Regions from separate parts of the Streptomyces sp. NPDC090088 genome, predicted to be linked through region 2. Evidence: riboswitches for the same ligand, from Rfam matches in the RefSeq annotation. Region 2 holds a riboswitch; each other region holds the start of a gene.
What was found. Region 2 has a riboswitch for cyclic di-AMP ahead of ACIPSJ_RS10740 (NlpC/P60 family protein). Riboswitches for the same ligand answer to the same signal wherever they lie in the genome.
Positions count from the first base shown of each region.

Region 1: another riboswitch for cyclic di-AMP. It lies ahead of ACIPSJ_RS16025 (M23 family metallopeptidase); the one in region 2 lies ahead of ACIPSJ_RS10740 (NlpC/P60 family protein).
Region 3: another riboswitch for cyclic di-AMP. It lies ahead of ACIPSJ_RS30545 (transglycosylase family protein); the one in region 2 lies ahead of ACIPSJ_RS10740 (NlpC/P60 family protein).

Region 1 covers NZ_JBIVDZ010000003.1:20,877-25,293, reverse strand. The annotation lists gene ACIPSJ_RS16040 (dihydrofolate reductase family protein) at 1-476, shown strand, start outside; tRNA gene ACIPSJ_RS16035 (tRNA-Met) at 566-639, shown strand; gene ACIPSJ_RS16030 (PP2C family protein-serine/threonine phosphatase) at 818-2,011, shown strand; cyclic di-AMP (ydaO/yuaA leader) riboswitch at 2,275-2,434, shown strand; gene ACIPSJ_RS16025 (M23 family metallopeptidase) at 2,442-3,482, shown strand; gene ACIPSJ_RS16020 (aldo/keto reductase) at 3,668-4,417, shown strand, end outside.
Region 2 covers NZ_JBIVDZ010000002.1:440,467-444,883, forward strand. The annotation lists gene ACIPSJ_RS10735 (tellurite resistance/C4-dicarboxylate transporter family protein) at 1-732, opposite strand, end outside; gene ACIPSJ_RS10740 (NlpC/P60 family protein) at 960-2,114, opposite strand; cyclic di-AMP (ydaO/yuaA leader) riboswitch at 2,123-2,295, opposite strand; gene pcrA (DNA helicase PcrA) at 2,629-4,417, shown strand, end outside.
Region 3 covers NZ_JBIVDZ010000006.1:597,027-601,443, forward strand. The annotation lists gene ACIPSJ_RS30535 (cytochrome P450) at 1-870, shown strand, start outside; gene ACIPSJ_RS30540 (transglycosylase family protein) at 1,048-2,031, shown strand; cyclic di-AMP (ydaO/yuaA leader) riboswitch at 2,229-2,429, shown strand; gene ACIPSJ_RS30545 (transglycosylase family protein) at 2,434-3,114, shown strand; gene eno (phosphopyruvate hydratase) at 3,478-4,417, shown strand, end outside.

The sequences.
Region 1 (4,417 bases), on a different contig from region 2:
CCGCCCCCGGCGCGGGCGCGGCGGTGTCCGCCGCGGACCGGGCGTGGCTGCGGCTCGCCTGCGAGCTGGCGGCCGAGTGCCCGCCGTCCCGGACCGCGTTCAGCGTCGGCGCGGTGGTCGTCGCGGCCGACGGCACGGAACTGGCCCGTGGCCACTCCCGGGAGGCCGGCGACCCGGTGGTGCACGCCGAGGAGGCGGCCCTGGCCAAGATCCCCCCGGCCGACCCCCGCCTCCCCGCGGCCACCGTCTACACCAGCCTCGAACCCTGCACCCACCGCGCCTCCCGCCCGCACCCCTGCGCCGAGCTGATCCTCCGGGCCGGGGTACGGCGGGTGCTGACCGCGTGGCGCGAGCCGGACACGTTCGTGACCGCGGCCGACGGGACGGGGATGCTGCGGGAGGCGGGGGTGCGGGTGCTGGTGCTCCCGGAGTACGAGAGCGCGGCGAAGGCGCCCAACGGGCATCTGCTGGGCTGAGCGGAGGTGTGAACCGGGGGCCCGCGGACCCCACCGGTATTAACCCGTGTGACTCACGTGCTTCTGATGGCGTATGCTGGTTTCACCGACGCGGGGTGGAGCAGCTCGGTAGCTCGCTGGGCTCATAACCCAGAGGTCGCAGGTTCAAATCCTGTCCCCGCTACTGATGACTCAGGGCCGGAATCCAAGATCTTGGATTCCGGCCCTGAGTCGTACCCGGGGCGTACTGCTGCCGTACCGCCGCCATATCCGTCCGTACTCATCCGCCCGGCCCACACCGCTCGCCCCGACCCGCGCACGCCCGCGAACCTGGACGGACACACATTGGACACAGGGGACATATGGGGAGTCGTACCGTGGGCCCTGGAGAGGTGCCGGAGGGCGGGTCGGCAGTCGCCCGCAGCCTGGCCCGCTTCCTGCCCGCCCTGCTGATCGCCGCCGGTGTCTGCTACGACCTTCTCACCCCGGCGGTCTTCACCGCCGCCCCGTTCTTCACGGCCGCCCCGCTGATCGCCGCCCCCCTCTCCTCCCTGCGCACCACCGTCCTCACGGGCGTCGCCGCGCTCCTCGCCACCTACGCCGTGCACGCGCGCTTCGGTTTCCGCCCCGACGCCGACGCCCTGACCGAGATCCTGACCGTGGCCACCGTCGCCGTCCTCGCCGTCGGCATCAACCGGATCGTCCGCATCGGCGACCAGCGTCTCGCCTCCGCCCACGAGATCGCCGAGGCCGCCCAGCGGGCCGTGCTGCCCGAGCCCGCCGAGCGGATCGGCGGCTTCGAGATCGCGGCCCGTTACGAGGCCGCCCAGGAGGGCGCCTTCATCGGCGGCGACCTGTACGCCGTCCAGGACACCCCGTACGGCGTCCGGCTGGTGGTCGGGGACGTCCGAGGCAAGGGCATGGGCGCGGTCGCCGCCGTCGCCGTGGTCATCGGCGCCTTCCGGGAGGCCGCCGAGCAGGAGGCCACGCTGGAGGCCGTTGCCGGGCGGCTGGAGCGGGCGCTGGTGCGCGAGGGTGTGCGGCGCGGCGGGGTCGAGGCCGACGAGGGGTTCGCCACCGCCGTACTCGCCGAACTCCCGCACGGCGGCGGAGACGGCGACGGCAGCGGCAGCGGCAGCGGCAGCGGCGATGGCAATGGCAATGGCAATGGCAATGGCAATGGCAATGGTGACGGCACGGTCCGGATCGTCAACCGCGGGCATCCGCCGCCCCTGCTGCTGTACGGCGACGGGCGGGTGTCCGCGGTGCGGGCGCCGGAGGCCGCGCTGCCGCTGGGGATGGGCGCGTTGGGGGCGTGGCCCGACCGGGCCGCCGAGCACGCGTTCCCCGGCGGAGCGACCCTGTTGCTGTACACCGACGGCCTCTCCGAGGCGCGGGACGCGCACGGCCGGTTCTACGACCCCGAACGGCGGCTGGCCGGCCGTACCTTCGCCGCCCCCGGCGCCCTGCTGGCCCGGCTCGCGGCCGAGGTGCGCCGGCACACCGGCGGCGGCATGACGGACGACATGGCGCTGCTCGCCGTACGACGGCCCTGAGCTCGGCGGCAAGGGTGGCGCACGTGACGGAGGGTGGCCGGACGACCGCCCTCCGCATAACGTCTGAGTCACCATCAAAACGTGTGTGACTCCTGTGTTGAGCAGGAGGCCTGGTCAACTCGACCGTTTTTGACCTGTCGTGGCTGGTAAGTCCATGCTTTGAAAGCTTAATGATCAAGGAGAACAGCTTGGAATCTGACAGCTGGGTCTATTAACGTTCGATAACGCAGCGCGGTCGTCCCAGCCGTCACCCGCGACGGCTCCGCGCGCACGCGCCGAATCCCGCAAGGGAACCGGGGAACCACCACCTTGGGGTGAATCGCACGGCTGCCGCCGGTAGGAATCGGTCGGTATACGCGCGTAGGAGACCTTCCCGCTCCGAACCCGTCAGCTAACCCGGTAGGCGACGGAAGGAAAGGAGTGCGCCCGCGTGGCGTCCAACCGGCCTGCTCCGACAGCCCCGTTCGTGCCCAGCCAGCGTCAACCCGACACCTTCGGCTACGGCAGCTACCGCACCGACGAGGGCCCCTGGGAGGAGTGGAACCCCACCGAGGATTCCCTCGCCCAGGCACGCGGCCGGCACCGCGTCGCCAAGCAGAAGGGCGGCGGACTCGCCCGCAGCTCCACGGTGCTCGGCGTCGGTGTCATCGCCGCCGTCGGCGCGGGCGGCATGGCCAGCGCCAACACCGGCAAGCCGCCGGTCTCCATCTCGCTGCCCGACCTGCCGTCGTCCGTCGACTCCCTGCTCGGCGAGGGCGGCGGCCACCAGGCCACCCAGACCGCGCTCAGCAGCGTCACCACCACGACGACCGCCACCGACGCGGACTCCTCCTCGTCCGACGCCGGCGAGGCGCTGCGCAGCCGGATCATCGCCCAGGCCGAGCAGCAGCAGAACCAGCTCGACACCAAGGCCAGCGCCAAGGCCGTGGCCGCCGCCGACAAGGCGGTCTACGCCGCGGAGGCCAAGGCGGTGAAGGCGGCGGCCGCCAAGGCCGCCGACGCCAAGGAGCAGGCCGAGGCCGACGCCAAGGCGAAGGCCGAGAAGGAGCGCCTCGCCGCGCTGGCCAAGCAGTACACGCTGCCGGTCGTCTCGTACACGATCACCGGCACCTTCGGCCAGGCCGGCTCCATGTGGTCCTCCGGCTACCACACCGGGCTCGACTTCGCCGCGCCCACCGGCACGCTCATCAAGGCCGTCCACGGCGGCACGGTCACCGAGGCGGGCTGGGCCGGTTCCTACGGCTACCGCACGATCCTGACCCTGGACGACGGCACCGAGCTGTGGTTCTGCCACCAGTCGTCGATCAGCGTCTCCGTCGGCCAGAAGGTCGCCACCGGCGATGTCATCGGCCGCGTGGGCGCCACCGGCAACGTCACCGGCCCGCACCTCCACCTGGAGGTCCACCCCGGCGGCCAGGCCACCGGCATCGACCCCATGACCTGGCTGCGCGGCAAGGGCCTCAACCCGTAACGGGTCACCCCCGACCCGCGACGAGCCACGATCCGACCCCCGGGATCCCCGGCGGCCCCGACGACAACCCCCCGGCGTCCGGGCCGCCGGTCCGGTGTTTCCGGCGGGACGCCCGTGCGCCTGTTTACGAAACCTTCGTACTGCGCCGGGATGGCCTGCCGGGGCGGCCCGCGTTGATACAGAGCATGACTGCTCTTCGCAAACTCGGCTCCTCCGACCTCGAGGTCTTCCCGCTCTCCCTCGGTGGCAACGTCTTCGGCTGGACCGCCGACGAGGCCGCCTCCTTCGCCGTCCTGGACGCCTACGCGGCCGCCGGCGGCAACTTCGTGGACACCGCCGACTCCTACACGGCCTGGATCGAGGGCAACCAGGGCGGCGAGTCCGAGACGATCATCGGCAAGTGGGTCACGGCGCGCGGCAACCGCGACGACATCGTCATCGCGACGAAGGTCAGCCAGCACCCCGAGTACCCCGGCCTGTCCGCCGCCAACATCAAGGCCGCCGCCGACGCCTCCCTGCGCCGTCTCGGCACCGACCACATCGACCTCTACTACACGCACTTCGACAAGCCGGAGATCCCGGTCGAGGAGATCATCGGCGCGCTCGACGAGCTGGTGCGGGCGGGCAAGGTCCGGCACATCGCCGCGTCCAACATCACGCCGGAGCGCCTCCAGGAGTCCCTGGACCTCTCCGACCGCGAGGGCCTCGCCCGGTACGTCGCCCTCCAGCCCCACTACAACCTGGTCTCCCGCGACACCTACGAGGGCCCCCTCCAGGACCTGGCCTCGCGCACCGGCCTCGCCGCGGTCCCGTACTTCTCCCTGGCCGCCGGCTTCCTCACCGGCAAGTACCGTCCCGGCACGACGGTCGACAGCGCCCGCGCGGGCCGCGCCGCCCAGTACCTGGAGTCCGAGCGCGGCCGGCGGGTCCTCGCC
Region 2 (4,417 bases):
GGCGTACCAGGCGAGGTCCAGGACCAGCAGCGCCACCGTCACCGTGCGCAGCACGCCCCGGTCGTCGTCGTTCCACAGGTACAGCCGGGCGCTGTCGGCGGCCAGCAGCTTCGCCCCGGCCAGCGCGGAGATCGCGAGCGCCCCGCCCGCGATCCACTGGTCGCCCGGCCCCTCCAGGACCTGCCGCCGGTCGAAGCGGGCCAGCGCGAACCCGTACAGCACCAGCCCCAGCCAGAACAGCACCAGCGCGGTGTGCGCGAGCCAGGCCGCCGTCAGGGCCGCCGCCAGCGTCGCGGCCAGGACGGCCAGCCCCTGCGTGGCCACACAGTCCAGGAACACCGCACCGGGCATGCGCCGCGTCCAGTGCCGTACGACGAGGATCAGCAGCGGCGGCCACAGCACCGCCGACAGCGCCAGCAGGGCCTCGGCGAGGGTCTGCCGGCCGAGTGCCGAGAAGCGCGTCCCGAGCACCGTCGTGGCCGCCACCGCGGTGAGCGCGCCCGGCGTCCGCGCGTCCGTCAGCCAGCGTCCGCGGTCCAGCAGCAGGCGCGCGACGAAGTCCACGGCCAGCCCCGCCCACGCCACACACGCCAGCACCAGCGCGATCCGGGACAGGGTCTCGGCCCCCGTGAGATGCAGACCGACCGACACGATGCCGGTGGCCATCACGGCGGCCCCGGCCGCCGGCGGGCGCTGCGCCCACCAGGCGCGGAAGGGAGAATTGCCGGACATGTCGCCGATGCTAAGGAGCATCACCCGTGGCGTGGCCGGGGCACGCGCGCGGGGAGCGCGAAAACCGCGCGGGCGCGGGACAGAGGAACGGGCGCGGGGCGTCCGGGGGTGGTGGGGTGCGGGCGGGTGTGGAGGAGTGGTCGGGGGCGCCCGAGACCAGGCGATGTGCGCCCCCGCCCCGGCCCGGCGACATGTGCCCCCGCTCCCGGCCCCCTGCCTCCGTCACCTCAAGCCGGTCGCACCACGCTGTGGATGATCGACTCGCCGCCGTAGTAGATCGACTCCTCCCGGACGTACGCGCCGGGCTTCGGGGCGTGGATCATCATGCCGTTGCCGATGTAGATGCCGACGTGGCTGACGTCGTCGTAGAAGAAGACCAGGTCGCCGGGCCGGGCGTCGGCGAGGGAGACGGTGGTGCCGGCGTTCACCTGGTCGTAGGTGGTGCGGGGCAGGGAGACGCCCGCGGCCTTCCAGGCGGCCTGCGAGAGCCCGGAGCAGTCGTAGGAGCCGGGGCCGGTCGCTCCCCAGACGTACGGCTTGCCGATCTGCGCGCGGGCGAAGGCGATGGCCTTGTCGGCCTTCGTGGCGTAGGAGGAGTCGGAGGACGAGGAGCCGCTGGAGGACGATGTCGACGAGGAGGACGACGAGGTGTCCTGCTCGGCCGCGGCAGCGGCGGCCGCCTGCTGCTTCGCGAGTTCCGCGGCCTTGCGCGCCGCCGCCTCCTGCTTCTGCTTCTCGATCTGGGCCAGCCGCGCCTTCTCCTGCGCCGTCAGCTTGGAGAGCAGCTCCCGCGCGGAGGCCAGTTTCGTCTGGACGGTGGTCTTGGCGGTCTTGAGGTCGTCCTGCGTCTCGGTGAGCGTCTCGAGGCTCTTGGCGGCTTCCTGCCGCTTCTTCATGGTCGCGGACTGCTGGGTGGCGTAGTCGTCGACCGCGTCCTTCTGGCGCGAGGTCAGCCGGCTCATCAGCTGCGTCTGGTCGAAGTAGTCCTGCGGACTGTCCGCGAGCAGGAAGGTCGCCGTGTCGGGGGCGCTGGCGCCGGTCCGGTACTGGGCCGCGGCGAACGACCCCAGCTCCTCACGCGCCTTGTTCAGCCGGTCCGTGCGCCGGGCGACGTCGTCGAGCAGGGTGTCGACCTGCTTGCGCTGCGTGCCGGTCTTCTCCTTGGCCGCGTTGTACTTCTCGGTCGCCGACTCGGCCTGCCGGTAGAGGTCGTCGACCTTCTTCTCCACCTCCTCCATGCTCGGCTTGCCGTCCGCGGAGGGCGCGGCGTTGGCCGTCTGCGAGAGCAGGGCGACGGAGGTGAGGGCGGCGGTGGCCAGGGCGGGGGTGCGTATGCCTGCTACGCGCGTTCCCGAGGGGCGGGACTTGCGGTGCGACGCCAACGGAGGCGACTCCTTCCATGTTCCGCCTACCGAGTTAGCTGTCGGGTTCGGGCGGGTGGTTCGGAAGGGTTGCCCTACGGTCCCTCCCCGGGAGGGGAGTCGGGACCGATTCACCCCAAGGTCGGTGTGGGTCCCCGGCTCCGGACGCGCGAGGGCGTCCCGGACTCGGCGGAGGCCGTACGGCCCGGCGACGTTCGCCGGTGGGTGTCGTACGGCCTGACCGGCACGCTAGCCAACTCGTGTGGCCCGTGTGAAGGTTGATGTGCGATATGCCCGATACATTTTCGTGACCTTGGCGTTCGGGCGAGTTCGACCAGGGCGGTTCGGGGCGTTGTGGGTCATTTGCCGGGTGTTCGGTGTGGTGGCTTCCGGTCGCTCGTGGCCGCCCTTGGCCGCTCGCGGCCGCTCGTGACGTGCGCCGACCGGCCGTGACGGAGGGAAATCGTGCGGTCACCCGGGCGAGTTCTCGGGGTGGCGGCCGGTTGTCAGTGGGGCGGCCTAGACTCGGAGAGCGATGAGCAGCCTCTTTGACGACAGCTTCCTGGCGAGCCTCCAGCCCCCGCGCGGCCACGAGGAGGAACCCCCGCCGCCGCCCGAGGACGAGCACGTACCGGAGCCGATTCCGGACGACCTGTTCGGCGGGAAGTTCGACGCGCCCCCGGACCGGGACGCCCACTACCGCGACGGCGCCCCCCGCCCCGCCCTGGACGCGGCGGCGCTCCTGGACGGGCTGAACGACAACCAGCGGGCGGCGGTCGTGCACGCCGGCTCCCCGCTGCTCATCGTGGCCGGCGCCGGTTCCGGCAAGACGCGCGTGCTCACCCACCGCATCGCCCACCTCCTCGGCGAGCGCCATGTCCACCCGGGCCAGATCCTCGCGATCACCTTCACCAACAAGGCCGCGGGCGAGATGAAGGAGCGCGTCGAGCAGCTCGTCGGCCCGCGCGCGAACGCGATGTGGGTGATGACCTTCCACAGCGCGTGCGTGCGGATCCTGCGCAGGGAGAGCAAGAAGCTCGGCTTCACCTCCTCCTTCTCGATCTACGACGCGGCCGACTCCAAGCGGCTGATGGCCCTGGTCTGCCGCGACCTGGACCTCGACCCCAAGCGCTACCCGCCGAAGTCGTTCAGCGCCCAGGTCAGCAACCTGAAGAACGAGCTGGTCGACGAGGAGGACTTCGCCGCCCGCGCGAGCGACGGCTTCGAGAAGACCCTCGCCCAGGCCTACGCCCTCTACCAGTCGCGGCTGCGCGAGGCGAACGCCCTCGACTTCGACGACCTGATCATGACCACGGTCAACCTGCTGCGCGCCTTCCCGGACGTCGCCGAGCACTACCGCCGCCGCTTCCGGCACGTCCTGGTCGACGAGTACCAGGACACCAACCACGCCCAGTACACGCTCGTGCGCGAGCTGGTCGGCACCGGCGCGCCCGAGGAGACCACCCCGCCCGCCGAGCACGACCTGCCCCCGGCGGAGCTCTGCGTCGTCGGCGACGCCGACCAGTCGATCTACGCCTTCCGGGGCGCGACGATCCGCAACATCCTCCAGTTCGAGGAGGACTACCCGAACGCGACGACGATCCTCCTGGAGCAGAACTACCGCTCCACGCAGACGATCCTCTCCGCCGCCAACGCGGTCATCGAGCGCAACGAGTCCCGCCGCCCCAAGAACCTGTGGACCAACGCGGGCGCGGGCGCGCAGATCACCGGCTACGTCGCCGACACCGAGCACGACGAGGCGCAGTTCGTCGCCGACGAGATAGACCGTCTGACGGACGCGGGCGAGGCGAAGGCCGGCGATGTCGCCGTCTTCTACCGGACCAACGCCCAGTCCCGTGTCTTCGAGGAGATCTTCATCCGCGTCGGCCTGCCGTACAAGGTCGTCGGCGGTGTCCGCTTCTACGAGCGCAAGGAGGTCCGGGACGTCCTCGCCTATCTGCGGGTGCTGGCCAACCCGGAGGACTCCGTCCCGCTGCGGCGCATCCTCAACGTCCCCAAGCGCGGCATCGGCGACCGCGCGGAGGCGATGATCGACGCCCTCTCCCAGCGCGAGAAGATCAGCTTCCCGCAGGCGCTCAAGCGCGTCGACGAGGCGTACGGCATGGCCGCGCGGTCGACCAACGCGGTCAAGCGGTTCAACACGCTGATGGAGGACCTCCGTACGATCGTGGAGTCCGGCGCCGGACCGGCCACCGTCCTCGAAGCCGTCCTCGAACGCACCGGTTACCTCGCCGAGTTGCAGGCCTCCACCGACCCGCAGGACGAGACCCGGATCGAGAACCTCCAGGAACTCGCCGCCGTGG
Region 3 (4,417 bases), on a different contig from region 2:
GACGGGTTCGCGGAGAAGGGGGAGGCGGACCTCATCCACGAGTTCGCCTTCCCGCTCCCCATCTACGCCATCTGCGACCTGCTGGGCGTCCCGCGCGAGGACCAGGACGACTTCCGGGACTGGGCGGGAATGATGATCCGGCACGGCGGCGGGCCGCGGGGCGGGGTCGCGCGGTCGGTGAAGAAGATGCGCGGCTATCTGGCCGAGCTGATCCACCGGAAGCGGGAGGCGCTGCCCGCCGAGGCCGGTCCGGGCGAGGATCTGATCTCCGGGCTCATCCGGGCCTCGGACCACGGTGAGCACCTCACCGAGAACGAGGCCGCCGCGATGGCCTTCATCCTGCTGTTCGCCGGGTTCGAGACGACCGTCAACCTGATCGGGAACGGGACGTACGCCCTGCTCACCCACCCGGAGCAGCGGGTCCGGCTGGAGGACTCCCTGGGCGCCGGTGAGCGCGGTCTGCTGGAGACCGGCGTCGAGGAACTCCTGCGCTACGACGGGCCGGTGGAGCTGGCCACCTGGCGGTTCGCCACCGAGCCGCTCGGCATCGGCGGGCAGCGCATCGCGGCCGGCGACCCGGTGCTGGTCGTCCTCGCCGCGGCGGACCGGGACCCGGAGCGGTTCGCCGAGCCGGACACCCTGGACCTCTCGCGGCGGGACAACCAGCACCTCGGATACGGCCACGGCATCCACTACTGCCTGGGCGCCCCGCTCGCCCGTCTGGAGGGCCAGACCGCGCTCGCCACCCTCCTCACCCGGCTGCCCGATCTGCGACTCGCGGCGGATCCGGACGAGTTGCGCTGGCGCGGCGGGCTCATCATGCGCGGACTGCGCACCCTTCCGGTGGAGTTCACCCCCGTCGCCCGGTAAGTCACCGGTAGGCCCGTTACCAGCCAAAGGTGACCAGCACTCAAGTCTGTGATCTTCACGTGATCTGCGCGGCATTAACTTGTGACAAGTGATCGTCTGCCTATACGTTCACCCATCAGTGCGGCGCCCTGCGGGACCCGCCGCACCGGTCACCGCTGTCGCTCGAAAGGTTTCCGCATGCTCTCCGGGAACGGTCGTCACCGTCGCCCCCGTCAGGCTCCGGCCCTGCTCGTCGCGGCCGGAGTGACCGGCTCCGCCATCGCCCTCCCGCTGCTCGGGGCGGCGAGCGCCAACGCGGCCGACGGCACCACCTGGGACCAGGTGGCCAACTGCGAGAGCGGCGGCTCCTGGAGCATGGACACCGGCAACGGCTACTACGGCGGCCTGCAGATGTCGCAGGACGACTGGGACACGTACGGCGGTACGCAGTACGCCACCACGCCCGACCTGGCGAGCCGTTCGCAGCAGATCGCGGTCGCCGAGAAGATCCTCGCCGACCAGGGCACCAAGCCCTGGCGGACCTGCGCCCTGCTCGCCGGGCTCTCCTCGGACGACGCCTCCGTGAACGTCGACCCGGGCGACGGCGGATCGGATGATTCGTCCGGTTCCTCCGACTCTTCGGACTCGTCCTCCGGGCTGTCGGACTCGTCCTCGTCCTCGGGCTCCGACTCCTCCTCGGACGCCACGGACTCCGGGGACGCCTCCGCCACCCCCTCCCCGAGCGCGAGCGCGAGCGGCGACTCCAAGACGGACACTCCAACCAAGTCCACCAAGACGGACAAGTCGGAATCCTCCAAGTCCGACACCTCGAAGGTCGACGAGAACCCTGTAGTGCCCCAGACCGACGACTCGGACAATTCGTGGCAGACCGGCGGCTCTTGGAGCCTGGTCGACACGGGCACCGCGAGCACCGGCGGCAAGCACCGCGGCGGCTTGGCGGACGAAAGCGCGACAAACGGTCAGAAGACCACCTCCTCCGGGCGTCACGCCTCCCGCGACAGCGGCACCTACACCGTCCGGGACGGCGACACCCTCGCCTCCATCGCCGACTCCCTTGACCTCGACGGCGGATGGCGTGCGCTCTACGCCGCGAACAAGGCGGACATCGGCGCCGACCCGAACGCCATCGCTCCCGGTCAGACCCTGAAACTCAGCAGCTAATCGGGCGAAAAGCGGCGGGAGTTGGCGCCCCGCTTCGAGTCGAATGTCCGGTTTGGTGAAAGTGTGGGATGAGTCTCAGAAGCCCTGATCATCTTTGAAATTCACCTGATGCCCTGTTTACGGTCAAGGCCGCTCGTCACCACGAGCCCCGGCCGTCGCAACGCCGAGTCCTGCCAGCGGCCGTCCGGGAACAGTCGTCGCGTCAAGCGCCGTAGGCAGGAGCGGGGGACCCAAGGTAAGTGCCGGGTCCGGCAGTTGAGCCCTCAGGGGCCTCATGGCCGAAAGGCCGCCGGAACCGGCTCGGGGTGAAGTCGCGCACCGACAGACAGGTGTGCGGCCGGGCAACTCAACCGGCCCGAACCCGACAGCTCACCTCGCAGGCGTCGGTGAGGGGATCGATCCATGCTGTTTTCCGGCAAGGGCAAGCACCGCCGTCCGTCCAAGGCCGTCCGCGCCATCGCCGTCGCCGGGGTCACCGGCGTCGCCGTCGCCGCCCCGCTGATGGCGGCCGGCAGCGCCTCCGCCGCTACCGCCTCCGAGTGGGACACCGTCGCCCAGTGCGAGTCCGGCGGCAACTGGTCCATCAACACCGGCAACGGCTACTACGGCGGCCTGCAGTTCTCCGCCTCGACCTGGGCCGCGTACGGCGGCACCGCCTACGCCGCGCAGGCCAACCAGGCCACCAAGGCGCAGCAGATCACGATCGCCGAGAAGGTCCTCGCCGCGCAGGGCAAGGGCGCCTGGCCGGTCTGCGGCACGGGCCTGTCCAGCGCCACCTACACGGGCGGCAGCACCGGCTCCTCCAACTCGACGAGCACCGGCACCAGCACCCGCTCGACCGACACCCAGGCCGCCTCCCGCTCCGCCGAGCGTCCGGCCGCCAAGAAGACCATCACCACCCCGACCGGCAAGAAGGTCAAGAAGGGCGACGGCGAGTACAAGGTCGTCAAGGGTGACACCCTCAGCTCGATCGCCGAGAAGCACAAGGTCAAGGGCGGCTGGCAGGCGCTGTTCAAGCTGAACAAGGACATCGTCGACGACGCCGACTTCATCTACCCCGGCCAGCAGCTGCACCTGAAGTAGGACACAGGCGGACCGCCCCAAGAAATACGGGGCGCCCAGCTGAACCACAGCCCCTTCACAACCGTGGTCCTCATAGTGGGGACCACGTGAGGGTCACCCCCGTCCCCCACGGGCCCCCGCCTCGGTGCGTTTTCCCCCGTACGCACCGGGGCGGGGTTTCTCTTTGGCCGGTTCTTCTCCCGTTCTTCATCCGGCCCCCCTTTGTTCCGAGGGTGAACAATAGATACCGTCTGTCCTTGTCCACGGGACGGTCGGTCGACGGCCGACGGCCCCGGGGCGGTTAGGCTCTAGTCGCAAGGCTGAGCAAGGGCCGACAAGGCCCGCGTGCGCCCCGCACAACCAGCGTCACATCCCAAGAAGGAGATGCTCGTGCCGTCCATCGACGTCGTCGTAGCCCGGGAAATCCTGGACTCCCGAGGCAACCCCACGGTCGAGGTCGAGGTCGGCCTCGACGACGGCAGCACGGGTCGTGCCGCCGTTCCGTCCGGCGCCTCCACGGGTGCCTTCGAGGCCATCGAGCTCCGTGACGGCGACCCCAACCGCTACCTGGGCAAGGGCGTCGAGAAGGCCGTCCTCGCCGTGATCGAGCAGATCGGCCCGGAGCTCGTCGGCTACGACGCCACCGAGCAGCGCCTCATCGACCAGGCGATGTTCGACCTGGACGCCACCGACAACAAGGGCTCGCTCGGCGCCAACGCCATCCTCGGCGTCTCCCTCGCCGTCGCGCACGCCGCCTCCGAGGCGTCCGACCTGCCGCTGTTCCGCTACCTCGGTGGCCCGAACGCGCACCTGCTGCCCGTCCCGATGATGAACATCCTCAACGGCGGCTCGCACGCGGACTCCAACGTCGACATCCAGGAGTTCATGATCGCCCCGATCGGCGCGGAGTCCTTCTCCGAGGCGCTGCGCTGGGGTGCCGAGGTCTACCACACCCTCAAGAAGGTCCTGAAGTCGAAGGGCCTGGCCACCGGCCTCGGCGACGAGGGCGGCTTCGCCCCGAACCTCGGCTCCAACCGCGACGCCCTCGACCTCATCCTGGAGGCGATCAAGCAGGCCGGGTACGTCCCCGGTGAGCAGATCGCGCTCGCGCTCGACGTCGCCGCCTCCGAGTTCTACAAGGACGGCAAGTACGAGTTCGAGGGCAAGTCCCGCTCGGCCGCCGAGATGACCGAGTACTACGAGGAGCTCGTGGCGGCCTACCCGCTCGTCTCCATCGAGGACCCGCTGTTCGAGGACGACTGGGCCGGCTGGAAGGTCCTCACCGACAAGCTCGGCGACAAGGTGCAGATCGTCGGCGACGACC